Regions from separate parts of the Coprobacillus cateniformis genome, predicted to be linked through region 2. Evidence: a T-box and tRNA genes for the amino acid it is inferred to sense, from the RefSeq annotation. Region 2 holds a T-box; the other holds one or more tRNA genes.
The links. The T-box of region 2 lies ahead of asnS (asparagine--tRNA ligase). A T-box ahead of a tRNA ligase gene usually reads a tRNA of that ligase, here a tRNA-Asn.
Positions count from the first base shown of each region.

Region 1: it encodes a tRNA-Asn, which carries the amino acid that the T-box ahead of asnS (asparagine--tRNA ligase) is inferred to sense. The anticodon was not compared.

Region 1 is NZ_WSNW01000001.1:1,410,712-1,417,539, reverse strand. It holds gene GQF29_RS07235 (penicillin-binding transpeptidase domain-containing protein) at 1-30, shown strand, start outside; gene speD (adenosylmethionine decarboxylase) at 66-455, opposite strand; gene GQF29_RS07225 (bis-aminopropyl spermidine synthase family protein) at 409-1,557, opposite strand; gene GQF29_RS07220 (CD3324 family protein) at 1,642-1,914, opposite strand; tRNA gene GQF29_RS07215 (tRNA-Glu) at 2,146-2,221, opposite strand; tRNA gene GQF29_RS07210 (tRNA-Asn) at 2,225-2,300, opposite strand; tRNA gene GQF29_RS07205 (tRNA-Gly) at 2,308-2,381, opposite strand; tRNA gene GQF29_RS07200 (tRNA-Leu) at 2,387-2,475, opposite strand; tRNA gene GQF29_RS07195 (tRNA-Lys) at 2,497-2,572, opposite strand; tRNA gene GQF29_RS07190 (tRNA-Tyr) at 2,579-2,662, opposite strand; tRNA gene GQF29_RS07185 (tRNA-Thr) at 2,668-2,743, opposite strand; tRNA gene GQF29_RS07180 (tRNA-Val) at 2,769-2,844, opposite strand; tRNA gene GQF29_RS07175 (tRNA-Gln) at 2,849-2,924, opposite strand; gene GQF29_RS07170 (aspartate aminotransferase type Ic) at 3,090-4,370, opposite strand; gene GQF29_RS07165 (flavin reductase) at 4,535-5,158, shown strand; gene GQF29_RS07160 (sensor histidine kinase) at 5,183-6,229, opposite strand; gene GQF29_RS07155 (response regulator transcription factor) at 6,304-6,828, opposite strand, start outside.
Region 2 is NZ_WSNW01000001.1:2,778,267-2,785,094, forward strand. It holds gene GQF29_RS13605 (energy-coupled thiamine transporter ThiT) at 1-441, shown strand, start outside; gene GQF29_RS13610 (DUF402 domain-containing protein) at 577-1,113, shown strand; gene tsaE (tRNA (adenosine(37)-N6)-threonylcarbamoyltransferase complex ATPase subunit type 1 TsaE) at 1,124-1,567, shown strand; gene tsaB (tRNA (adenosine(37)-N6)-threonylcarbamoyltransferase complex dimerization subunit type 1 TsaB) at 1,564-2,169, shown strand; gene rimI (ribosomal protein S18-alanine N-acetyltransferase) at 2,160-2,609, shown strand; gene tsaD (tRNA (adenosine(37)-N6)-threonylcarbamoyltransferase complex transferase subunit TsaD) at 2,606-3,613, shown strand; gene GQF29_RS13635 (redox-sensing transcriptional repressor Rex) at 3,615-4,253, shown strand; T-box leader at 4,299-4,510, shown strand; gene asnS (asparagine--tRNA ligase) at 4,550-5,935, shown strand; gene GQF29_RS13645 (metallophosphoesterase family protein) at 6,080-6,828, shown strand, end outside.

The DNA.
Region 1 (6,828 bases), 1.4 Mb from region 2:
GCTCCGTTAAATGAATATTTAAATAAATAAAGATCACAATGTGAAGTGATCTTTTTAATATCGTCTTATTTATCATTGTTAAAATGAACTTTTCTAAAGAGTGTATGATAAGTTATATCTTCTGTCTCAAAGAAATTACTGATGTATGAAAAAATGTTATCAGGAATATTTTGTTTACATGAAAAAATATCAATTGCTACATATTTATATTCTGGCCATGTATGAATAGCGATATGGGAGTCTGCTATGATGGCCATGATAGTGTCTCCTTGGGGTGTGAATGAGTGACTATGAATACTGAGGACAGTTGTATTCATAAGTTTGGATATTTGATGTAATAAAATAGTAAGATCTTTCTTATTTAACTGGCATTGTGAAACATCGATGCATACTTCTTTGCCTACTCTTTTACAAATTTCTAACTCTTTTGTATAAACAGAATCTATCTCCTCCACATTTTTCACATCCTTCCTTTTTTAATTCTTCAATTGTATTAAATTTAGATTTCTCATTAATTTTATATATTTTCTTGCATTTTTTGCATTGATATGAGCGGGTTGTAGGGTTTCTTTTGCCAGTATAAATCATTGCCTTATTATCAATTAAAGGAACTGTAGTTTTGTCTGTCGTTATGAGATGGTAAAAATCACTCTGACTACCTAGAATGCTACCTCCTTCATATTGATTAAAACCAATTATCATATCTAGAAGAAGGATATGATTTTCTACCCATAATTTTTGAATTGTGTACAGAAATTGGTAATCCATTTTAAAAAATGATACATAACATGATAGATTTTCCTCGTGTTTTAAACATAAAATAGCTCTGGATAAAAAGAGGGTTATTCCATTAATCGTATATGGTGGATCCATAATAACAATATCCATAGTTCTTTGGAATCTATTTTCCAAAGTGTCTCTAAAGTCACATACATCTACATGAATTTGTTTTTGAATATATGGTGGACTTTGTTTAATATAGTTTAAAATACGAATATCTTTATCTAACACATGAATATTTTTTTCAGAATGATTTGTAAATATATATGCATTAAATGTGGCAATAATAATACTCATACAATCGTCATCACCTAGACAGAGAATGTTTCGATGAAGCAATTTTTCTTTTTTTAACATATATTGTACTCTTTTGATAGCGGATTCTAGTGTGCATTTTGCTTGGTCAATTGTGACATCAGCACTTGGACGGTTGTTAAAGTAATCTAGAAGCCAAGAAAATTTTGTCATGATTTCTAATGCCGATGTGTTAGATAAATAATGATAGTGTTTTAAATTAAGAGCTTTTATATGAAAACTTAAATCGATGATTTCGATTCCAGATTTAGTTAAAGAAAATCCGCTCCCCTTTTCTAAAATATTTAGTGATTGTAACTCCTTTTTTATAGCAACAATAATAGGGATTGGGATAGATAATGTTTGGGCTAATTGCTTTGAAGAATTATATGAAAATAATCGTATTTCTAAAAGATAGTCTTCGATTTTTCTTTTGCCCTCACGTAAAAGTACTTTGTTGTATATAGTGTCTACAAGATTCATGAACTTAAACCTCCTTGTTTTTAAGTAAAACATGAATATGGTAGTATTACGACCTCAAACTTATTTAAGAAACAAAAAAGCGCCTTATGCGCTTCTTTGTTGACGTATTATTCTTTGTATTGTTTTATGAGATAAATAATAAAGAGTTGCTAATTGAATAGTTGAATATCCTTGTACATATTTTTCAAAGATTTCTTTATTTCTTTGCATTGTATACTCTTTAGTTTTTGTATTTGTACCCCATTCTTTAATATTCTCTTTCTTTTTTGGAATATAAAGATAATCACCATCTACATATTCTTGTATAACTTGTAATATCTCAATGGGTAATATGTCAGTTGCTTTTCTATAGCTCATGTTGTTTCCTCCTAAATAAACATTTATCTAGTCGTAAACAAAAGCTATCATGAGACTCTGTAAATAGCTTTTGCTTACAGAGTTAACCCCAGTTTCGATAATTTATTCATAGAATACTCCTTTCTATTACGCTTTTCAATTATAAAAGGGTAGTTGATTGTTGTCAAGGATAACGATTTTCAATAAAAATATAAATAAAAAAAACGATCAATATGATCGCTCGTTATCAAATGGTGACCTGTACGGGATTCGAACCCGTGAATGCATGCGTGAAAGGCATGTGAGTTAACCGTTTCTCCAACAGGCCACATGGCGCTTGAAGTAGGACTCGAACCTACGACCGATCGGTTAACAGCCGATTGCTCTACCAACTGAGCTATTCAAGCAAATCAATGGAGCGGGTGATGGGAATCGAACCCACGTAGTCAGCTTGGAAGGCTGAAGTTCTACCATTGAACTACACCCGCATGAATGGTGCCCAGGGCCGGAGTCGAACCGGCACGGATTTTAAGGTCCGCAGGATTTTAAGTCCTGTGCGTCTACCAATTTCGCCACCTGGGCATGCACTATTCATTTTTAAGATGGTGACCCGCAGGCGACTCGAACGCCTGACCCTCTGATTAAAAGTCAGATGCTCTACCGACTGAGCTAGCGGGTCCTGTAATGGTGGGGAGGGGCGGATTCGAACCACCGAACCGAAAGGAACTGAGTTACAGTCAGCCGCGTTTAGCCACTTCGCTACCTCCCCATTACTGGTGCCGGCTAAAGGACTTGAACCCTCAACCTACTGATTACAAGTCAGTTGCTCTACCAATTGAGCTAAGCCGGCAAATATTTTGTTATGTTTTATAGAATGGTGGAGGTTAACGGGCTCGAACCGCTGACCCTCTGCTTGTAAGGCAGATGCTCTCCCAACTGAGCTAAACCTCCATATTGGCTGGGATACCTGGATTCGAACCAGGGAGATGACAGAGTCAAAGTCTGTTGCCTTACCGCTTGGCTATATCCCAATAATCATGCTCATATAATATAACAATTTTCTGCGTTTTAGTCAATATCTTTATTCAAATTTTCCTAAAAAATGTTTAAATCATCCCTTTTATTGAAAAACCATCCTTATTATACACATTAAAACTAGAATTATTCCTCATATTTCAAAATAAAAAAGACATAAATTATGCCTTTTCTAATAATTTTTCTACACTTATCAACTTAACACAAAGAACAAATAATTCTGTTGCTTGTTTTAATTCTTCTAATTTTGGGAAAGAAGGAGCAATTCTAATGTTAGCATCATGAGGATCTTGACCATATGGATAAGTTGCTCCAGCTGTTGTTAGGAGTGTGCCCGCTTCTTTACATTTTTGTACAATAGCTTTTGCACAGTTTTCCATTGCCATAAAGGAAATGAAGTATCCTCCTAATGGTTTAGTCCATTCAGCAATTCCTAATGGTTCAAGTTCTCTTTCAAAAATATTTAAAACAGCTTCAAATTTAGGCTTTAATAGACTTGCCTGTTTTTGCATATGTGTATCTATACTTTCAATTTTATTAAAATACTCTACATGTCTTAATTGATTTAATTTATCATATCCAATACATTGAATAGACATGTGTTTTAAAATATCCTCTTTATTTTCAAGTGATGTTGCCAATGCTGCAACACCTGAACCTGGTAAAGTGACTTTAGATGTTGAGCAGAATTCAAAAACGAGATTTGGCTGTCCAGCCTCCTGGCAAGCTTTTATAAGATTTTTAACATGTTCTTGTTTATCATTATATAAATGGTGAACTAAATATGCATTATCCCAAAAGATTCTAAAATCTTTTGCTGCAGGATTCAAATTTGCAAATCGTTCTACAACCTCATCAGAATATGTTATGCCAGTTGGATTGGAATACTGAGGAACACACCAAATGCCTTTAATGCTTTCATCAGTTTGAACATATTTTTCAATAAGGTCCATATCTGGACCATTTTCATGCATAGGAATATTAATCATTTCAATGCCAAAATGTTCTGTTATAGCAAAATGGCGATCGTATCCAGGAACAGGGCATAAGAATTTAATTTTATCTAATTGGCACCATGGTTTCTCTCCTAAATAGCCATGGGTATAACCTCGACTAATTTGATCAAACATAATTGTTAAACTAGAATTTCCATAAACAATAACATTTTGAGAAGAAGTGTTTAACATCTTTGCAAAAAATTCTTTAGCTTCATCAATACCATCCAAAATACCATAATTACAATATTCATATTGACTTCCAAAGTCATAATGACTATTAATGACATCCAATATATCAGTAGATAAAAGTAACTGATTGACATCCGGCTTTCCCCTCGCCATATTTAACTTCAAACCTTTTGCTTTAACCTGCTCATATTGCTTACATAAATCATCATGTAAAGAAACTAATTCTTCATGATTCATGTCTTTATACATCTTCATGATATATCCCTCTCTTTTTACATATTAATCGAGGTAATTGTACTCTTTCAGTACATAAAAATCAATCTCTAATAAACATAAGTTAATAAAAATAACATAAATAGGAATAATTACTATTTATAATCTATAAATTGTGGTATAATCCTTATAAGGAGGTATGAAATATGGATTCAAAAGCATTTTTTAAACTCAGTTATGGATTATATATTGTGACTTCAAAAAACGATAATCAGGAAAGTGGCTGTGTCATTAATACAATGACACAAGTGACAGCAGAACCATCACAAGTCTGTATAACATTAAACAAGGAAAATTATACAACTCAAATCATTGAAAAAAGTGGTGTATTTAATGTCAGTGTCTTATTAGAAAAAGTTCCTATGGAAATAATTAGAACATTTGGATTCCAATGTGGTAAAGATGTCAATAAGTTTGAAAACATTGCGTATGAAACTGATGTTAATGATGTTAAATACTTAACAGAGAACACAGCAGCAATGTTTGCTTGTCGTGTTAAAAAAACTGTTGATGTAGGAACACATCTAATGTTTATCAGTGAAGTTGAAGATGCTCAGACATTGAGTGATGAAACTGTTTTAACATATGCAGCTTATCATGATAAGAAAAATGGTACAACACCTAAGAGTGCACCATCATATGTTGAAGAAACAACGAAGCAAGGTTGGCGTTGTGATGTTTGTGGATTTATTTATGAGGGCGAAACTTTACCAGAAGATTATATTTGCCCAATATGTAAGGTTGATGCAAGTCATTTTCATAAAATTTAAAAAGAGAGCTGTCAAGCATACTCTCTAATCCTGAATTTGCAATTTTCTTAAGACAACAACAAATGTTGTCTTTTCTTTATGACTTGTTGCAAAGATTTGACCATTATGTATTTGCACAATATTCTTAGCTATAGCTAATCCTAATCCTGTTCCTCCTGTTGAAGATGAACGTGATGCATCAGAACGATAGAATTTATCAAAAATATATGGTAAATCTTCTTGAGCAATAGGATGACCATAATTCATAATTTTAATTGTGACGTTCTGGTCATCAGTTAAAACCTCAATTTTAATATCATTACCATCTTGTCCATATTTAACAGCATTTGATAATAAATTATCAAAAACTCTTGCTATTAATTGGCCATCTCCTTGAATGAAAAGATTGGGTTGAGCTATATTAATCACTGGAGTTAAATCATGCTCTTGAAATGTTGGATAGAATTCATCAACAATTTGAAGAATTAATTCAGATATATTAAGAGTTGTCATATGAACTCTTACATCAGCTTTATCTAAACTTGTAAATTCAAATAAATCATCCATCATTCCTTGTAACTTCTTTGCTTTTTCATAAGCAACCGTAGAATACTTTTGAATATCTTCTTTAGAAAGATGTTCATTATTTTTAATTAATTCTAAATATCCAACAATAGTTGTTAATGGAGTTCTTAAATCATGAGCAACATTTGTAATTAAATCATTTTTTTGTTTCTCAGCATTTCTCTCAGCATCAAATGCTAAACGCTCATTTTCTTTTAAAATCTCACTTTCTTTTTCTTTGTCCTTTAATGTTTTTGCCAAAGCATTAATATTGGCAGCTAATAATCCTAATTCATCATCATACTCAATAGGAGCCTCAACATTATAATCTCCTGCAGTGACTTCTTGAATAGTCCCACTAAGTACACTTAAATACTTTAAGGTAATATTCATTAAATCAAAGAAAATAACTAAAAAGAGAAATAATGAAATAATAAATGCAATAAAATATCTTAATTCAATAGACATTCCTAACAAATTAAAATTATCAAAAATAATAATTAATGCACTATAAATTAAGAATGTCATAATATAAGTCACAATTAAATTAATAAAAAGTCGCCATCTAAAACTACTAATAAACAATCTCTTAATCTTTTTCATCATAAATCAAATTTATAACCAATACCCCAAACTGTTTTAATATGACGTGGATTTCTTGGCTGTCTTTCTATTTTTTCGCGTAGTTTTCTAATATGAACCATAATAGTATTATTAGAATTTGTGGACTTTTCATGCCATATCTTTTCATGCCATATCTTTTCAAAAATATCTTCAATTGAAAAAACTGTTCCTGGTTGACTTGCTAATAAGACTAAAATTTCATATTCAATTCTTGTTAATGCGAGTGACTGATTATCTAAAGTAACAGATTTCTTTTGAGTATCAATGATAAGATCACTTGCTTCTATAATATGAGAGGAATCATTAATAGGTTTGTTAAAAACCTGAAATCTACGTAATTGTGATTTTACTCGTGCAACTAATTCCATTGCATTAAAAGGTTTACTGACATAATCATCTGCACCAGTTAAGAGTCCTTCAATTTTATCATTATCTGCTGTTTTTGCAGAAACAATAATAACAGGTATATTATATTTTTCTCTAATCATTTTTAATGCCTGTAT
Region 2 (6,828 bases):
ACAAAAATAACGGAAATGCCTCATGGAGGAAATATTGCGTTTTCATTAATTGCTTTATTTTTAGCATCATATTTACTTGGACCAATTCGTGGTCTCATTACAGCTTTGGTTTGTTTGGGTGCTCAATTTGTTCTCGGATTAGCAACTTATTATGGAATAGCATCTCTATTCTTTGATTATGTTTTACCGATGGCCTTAGTTGGTCTTTGTGGGATTTTCCCATTGTGGCATTTTAAAGGAATGGATATACCTTGGGGAATGGTCATTATTATGATTATAAAAACAATTTCTCATTTATTGGCTGGTTGGTTTGCTTTTCAAACACCACTTCAAGGAAATTTAACGTATAATATTCCTTATAATTTAGGAACACTTGTTGTTTGTTTTGTATTATTTATAGTTATATATCCAAGATTAAATAAAGTTTTAAAATTGAACTAAAATAAAAACTGAGTATTTTGTAAAAATGGACAGAGTGCTCAGTTTTCTTTTTAACTTTCTTTCTTGATGATAATAAGCCTTTCAAATTCGCTCTATTTTGTGTATAATATTAATGTTGTAGAAAGAGGTAGGTTTATGAATAAACGCTTAGAAAGAAAAGATGTATTGATTCATTGTTATAAACATGATGGAAGTATACATCGTTGCTGGAATAAAGGGTTTGTTCTTGAAGAAACGGATCAACATTTTATTGTTATTAATAATAGAACATTGGTAACAGAGTCTGATGGAAGAAAATGGTATACAAGGGAACCAGCAATCTGTTATTTTCCCAAGAATCGATGGTATAATGTTATATGCATGATTCGTAAGAATGGGGTTCATTTTTATTGTAATATTGCCTCACCAACTCTATATGATGGTGAAGCATTGAAGTACATAGATTATGATTTAGATTTAAAGGTTTTTCCAGATTATAAATATAAAATCTTAGATGAAGAAGAATATCGTCAGCATAAGGCAATAATGAATTATGGTGAGCAATTAGATCGTATCTTAAATGAACAGTTAGATGTATTGATTCAGATGGCTATGAATATGTCAGGACCATTTAGACCAGGGTTTGCTGAACATTGGTATCATATTTATCAAGAACAAGTCCACAATAGATAGGAGGAAGACTATGTTAACATTTGTAAATCAACAAGACATGATTGATTTTGGTGAAAAATTAGCGTCATATTTATTCCCAGGAGCAATATTGACTTTAGAAGGTGATTTGGGAGCTGGGAAGACAACCTTTACAAAAGGGATTGGAAAAGGATTAGGAATTCAAAAGATTATTAATTCTCCAACATTTACAATTGTTAAGATATATCAAGGGAATCTTCCGTTATATCATTTCGATGCTTATCGTTTAGAAGGTCAAAATGAAGAATTAGGTTTTGAAGAAATGTTTGAAGATGAAGGGGTATGTGTTGTTGAATGGCCTATTTATATTCAAGACATATTACCACAAGAAAGACTAGACATTACAATTACCAAAAATGATGATGAATCACGAACTTTTGCTTTTCAAGCAAATGGAGCTCAATATCAAAATATAGTAGAGGAGTTGAAGTTATGACAAGCTTGATTATGGATACATCTAATCAGTATTTAATGGTGGCGTTGTATCGAGATGGACAATGTTTAGAAATGGTTCAAGAACTTGGGTCAAAGAGACAGTCAGAAAATGCTATACCTTATTTGTCATCTTTGCTTAAGAAACATCAACTTCAATTATTAGATATTGATGAAATGATTATTACAAAAGGACCAGGATCTTATACTGGTGTCAGAGTTGCAATGACAATAGCCAAAACATTGAGTGTGGTTTCATCAATTCATATAAAAGTTATATCTTCTTTGGCAGCTTATGCGGGATTGAAGACATGTGTATCAGTCATTGATGCACGAAGTCAGAAAGTTTTTGTTTGTGCTTATCAGAATGGTCAGGCGTTAGGTGAAGAACAGTTGCTTGCGATTAAAGATTTTGATGAATTTATGAAAACTTATGAAGGATATCAGGTTGTAGGACAATGTGAAGTTGTTAAACTTCCTTTGGCTGAGGTTAATTTAGGACAGAATCTTTATGAGTTATCACAAAAAATTGAACCTATTGAAAATGTAGATGCGTTAGTTCCTTGCTATTTAAAAGATGTTGAGGCAAAACAAATATGCTTATAAGAGCAATGGATATAAATGATTTAGAGAGAATTGTTGAGTTAGAACATATTCTTTTTACATCAACTTGGGATGTTTCGGATTTCATGTACGAAATTTTAGAAAATCAATTTTCATATAATTTTGTTTTAGAAGTAGATGAGCAGATTGTTGGGTATGTAGGTGTTTGGATTATGTATGAACAATCGCAGATTACAACAGTAGGAATTGATCCTGATTATCAGGGGCAAGGTTATGGGAGACTATTAATGGAAGAGATGCTTGCCTTAGCAGTTTCTCAAGGTTGTGAAGTTATGAGTTTAGAAGTGCGTGTTTCCAATCATAAAGCTATTTCTTTATATAAAGGTCTGGGCTTTGAAAATCAGGCAATACGTAAAAATTATTATCAAGATAATCATGAAGATGCTTATTTAATGGTCAAAAGATTGGAGGGACAAGAATGAGTTTAATACTTGCAATTGAATCAAGTTGTGATGAAATGTCAGTAGCTATTTTAAAAGACAAGCGAGAATTGTTATGTAATGTTGTCGCATCACAAATTGATACACATCGTTTATATGGTGGAGTTGTACCAGAAATCGCAAGTCGTATGCATGTCGAATGTGTTTCAACTGTTTTAAAAACAGCTTTAAACGAAGCTGATGTTAATATGAATGATATAGATGCAATTGCTGTTACAAAAGGACCTGGATTAGTTGGGTCTTTACATGTTGGAATGCAGGCTGCAAAAACATTGGCTTTGGCTTATCATAAACCGTTTATTGGTGTTCATCATATTGCTGGACATATTTATGCCAATGAATTGGTCGAAGATATTGAATACCCTTGTCTATGTCTGGTTGTAAGTGGAGGACATAGTGAACTTGTTTATATGAAAAGTGAATTTTCTTTTGAAGTCATTGGCCAAACTTTAGATGATGCAATTGGTGAAGCATATGATAAAGCGGGCAGAGTTTTACACTTGCCATATCCTGGGGGACCAGTTATTGATAAAATGGCTGCTAGTGGTCAACACACATATGATTTACCATTACCATTAAATGATGATTCATATAATTTCTCATTTAGTGGATTAAAGTCAGCAGTAATTAACTTATGTCATAATGCTGCTCAACGTGGTGAAGATATTGTTCCTGCTGATTTGGCGTGTTCGTTTCAGGAAGTTGCTTTAGATGTATTGGTATCTAAAACAATAAAGGCTGCTAAAGATTATCAAGTGAAAGAGATTATAGTGGCAGGTGGTGTGAGTGCAAATAGAGGATTAAGGAAGAAATTAACTGCTGATAGTCCAATAAAAGTTTTATTTCCACCAATGGCCTATTGTACTGATAATGCTGCTATGATAGCTTCAGCAGCCAGAGTGATGTATGAACATCAGCAATTCTCGTCTCTTGACTTAAGTGTCAAACCGTCATATGATTTAGAAGAAGAAAGTATTGGTGAATAATATGGTAAATAAACATCAAAAAATATCAAAGGCAACGATGTCACGTTTCCCTAGATATCTTAAGGCGTTGCGCAATATGCAACATGAAGGAAAAGAACATTTTTTATCTAGTGAATTGAGTGAAGCAACTGGAATTTTAGACACAACAATTCGTAGAGATTTTGGTTTTTTAACTGATAAAGAATCTTTAGGAAAAAGAGGTATTGGTTATGATACAAAAGAAATCATTAATATTTTAAATAATGTTCTAGGATTAGGATTAGATGAATCTATTATATTGATTGGTGTAGGGAATTTGGGAAGTGCAATTTTAAAATATAATAGATGGCAATATACAGTTGGAAAGATTGTTTGCTGTTATGATCAAGATCAAAATAAAGTAGGAGAACGCTTTGGAGTCAAATTAAATCATATTGATGATTTGGAGAAAACATTTCCAGAAGGATGTAAGATTGCTATTTTGGCAATTAGTGATCAGGTTCAAGAAACAGTTGATCGTTTAATGGCATTAGGTGTTAAGGGGATTGTAGATTTCACACATAGCCATTTTACCGTTCATGATGATGTTGTGGTGCAAACTGTCGATGTTGTTGTAGCAATTCAAGAACTTGTCTTAAAAATGCATGCAAATGATGAATAATTATGAAAAAGTATTGAAATATTCATCAAAAGGTGTTAATAATACTAATAAGCAATGATTTGAGAACATATTTTTATCAGTATCTTAAGCGAACTTTGGATGGTGTAAGCAAAGTAGATATCAAAAATATGGAACACTCAATGAGCAGGATAGGAGAAATAAGAGTAGACTATCCCGTTAGGCTGCGTTAAAGCTTCAGAGTGCATAATTGAGAGATTATGAATGAGGATGGTACCGCGATATAAGTCGTTCCTTAACAGGAATGGCTTTTTATATTATACAAAGGAGGAAGAAAGATGTTTGAATTTATGACAGTAAGAGAACTCTATGAAATGGTGATGTCAGGTGCAGAGTTCGAAACAGAAAGCTTGGAGTATGTAGAATTAGATGGTTGGGTACGTACAAATAGGGATAATGGAAAAGTTGGTTTTTTGGCTTTGAATGATGGAACTTATTTTAGAAATTGTCAAATTGTTTATCTGAAGGAAACTTTAGAAGATTATGATACAATTAAACACATTAGTACAGGAAGTGCTATACGTGTATTAGGTAAATTCAAGTTAACGCCAGAGAGTAAGCAGCCTTTTGAAATAGAGGCTACACAAATTGTTGTAGAGGGTGCTTGTGATGATGATTTTCCATTACAAAAGAAAAGACATTCTTTTGAGTATATGAGAGAAATTCCACATTTAAGACCAAGAGCAAACACATTCTATGCAATATTTAGATTACGCAGTGTATTATCAATGGCCATTCATGAATTTTTTCAATCACAGGGATTTGTTTATGTGCATACACCATTAATTACTGGAAATGATGGTGAAGGTGCTGGAGAAATGTTTAGAGCAACAACGATTGATAATACTGATTTTGATAAAGATTTCTTTGGTAAAGAAGCTTTCTTGACAGTCACTGGTCAATTACATGTTGAAGCTTTCTGTATGGCATTTAGAGATGTTTATACTTTTGGACCAGCATTTAGAGCTGAAAATTCAAATACATCACGTCATGCAAGTGAATTTTGGATGATTGAACCTGAAATTGCTTTTGCTGATTTAGAAGATGATATGGATTTAATTGAGGATATGGTCAAATTCTGTATTGATTATGTTTTAGAGAATGCTCCTGAAGAAATGAAGTTCTTTGCACAAATGATTGATAAAGAGTGTATTGAACGTATAACACATGTTCGTAATAGTGATTTCAAACGAATGACATATACAGAAGCTGTTGAAATATTAGAAAAAGCTGATGTTAAATTTGAAAATGAAGTCAAATGGGGTATGGATTTAAATAGTGAACATGAACGCTATATTTGTGAACAAGTTATTGGAGGTCCTGTTTTCTTAACAGACTATCCTAAAGAAATCAAAGCTTTCTATATGCGCTTAAATGATGATAATAAGACTGTTGCTGCTTGTGACTTGCTTGTTCCAGGAATTGGTGAGTTGGTTGGTGGAAGTCAACGTGAAGAGAGATATGATGTTTTGGAAAGAATCATGGAAGAAAAAGGAATGGCGAAGGATGGTTTACAATGGTATATGGATTTACGTAGATATGGTGGCTGTAAACATGCTGGCTTTGGATTAGGATTTGATCGTTTCTTAATGTATTTGACTGGTATGCAAAACATTCGAGATGTAGAACCATTCCCAAGAACACCTAGAAATTTAAAATTTTAAATGATCTATAAGACTAAAGAATAGAGTTGTTCTTTAGTCTTTTTAGAGAATAAATCTGAAATACTTCAGTTCAATTTGAATTTGAGATACTTCGTCTTTTTCTACATATTTATGGATATTTAGTGTATAATAGGTCACAGAGAGGTGAGAATATTGCGCGATATTGATTTTATAAACACTTTTTTTAATATAATTTATCAAAATGAAACTGCGTATATGCGTGATATCGTTTCATCATATGAATATTTATATGGCTTTCGTCAATGGTTAAAGAAGCGTGGGATAATATGTGATTCTTTAGAAAGAATACAAGAAACTGACTATACATTTTTCTCCAAACGTATCAAAGTTGGAGATATGGAGCATATCTTACGTTATCCTTTTCTTGATGGAATTCAAAAACTAGCTGATCAATATGCCCAAAAGACACATGTTCTTTACATACCTGGATATAATGGAGAAGAACTACTCAATATTCATTTTCAGGAGTATAAAGATGTTTATTTTTATGCAATTGAAGAGCCTTTTGAACGCAAGGATTTATCATTTTTTGATCCGTTCCCAGCTTTTTTCTGTGCAATGAATCATGCTGATTTATGGCCCGGTATTTTGATTTTTAATGATACACAACAAGTTTTTTCAGCATTGACATCCCAAACAGAATTCAAGAAATTAATTGATTATATTGATCAAAAAGTGAATTTGTTTGATGTTTATAATGATAATAAAGATGATTCATACTATATTCAATTAAGTGATTTGCACTTAGGTAAAAACAAAAGACAAAAGGGTTTGATTCAATTATATAATTCATTAGATTTTATCATGCCTTATTTACAAACAGATCAACAGATAAAAGTACTAATTACGGGAGATCTTATGGAATCACCGAA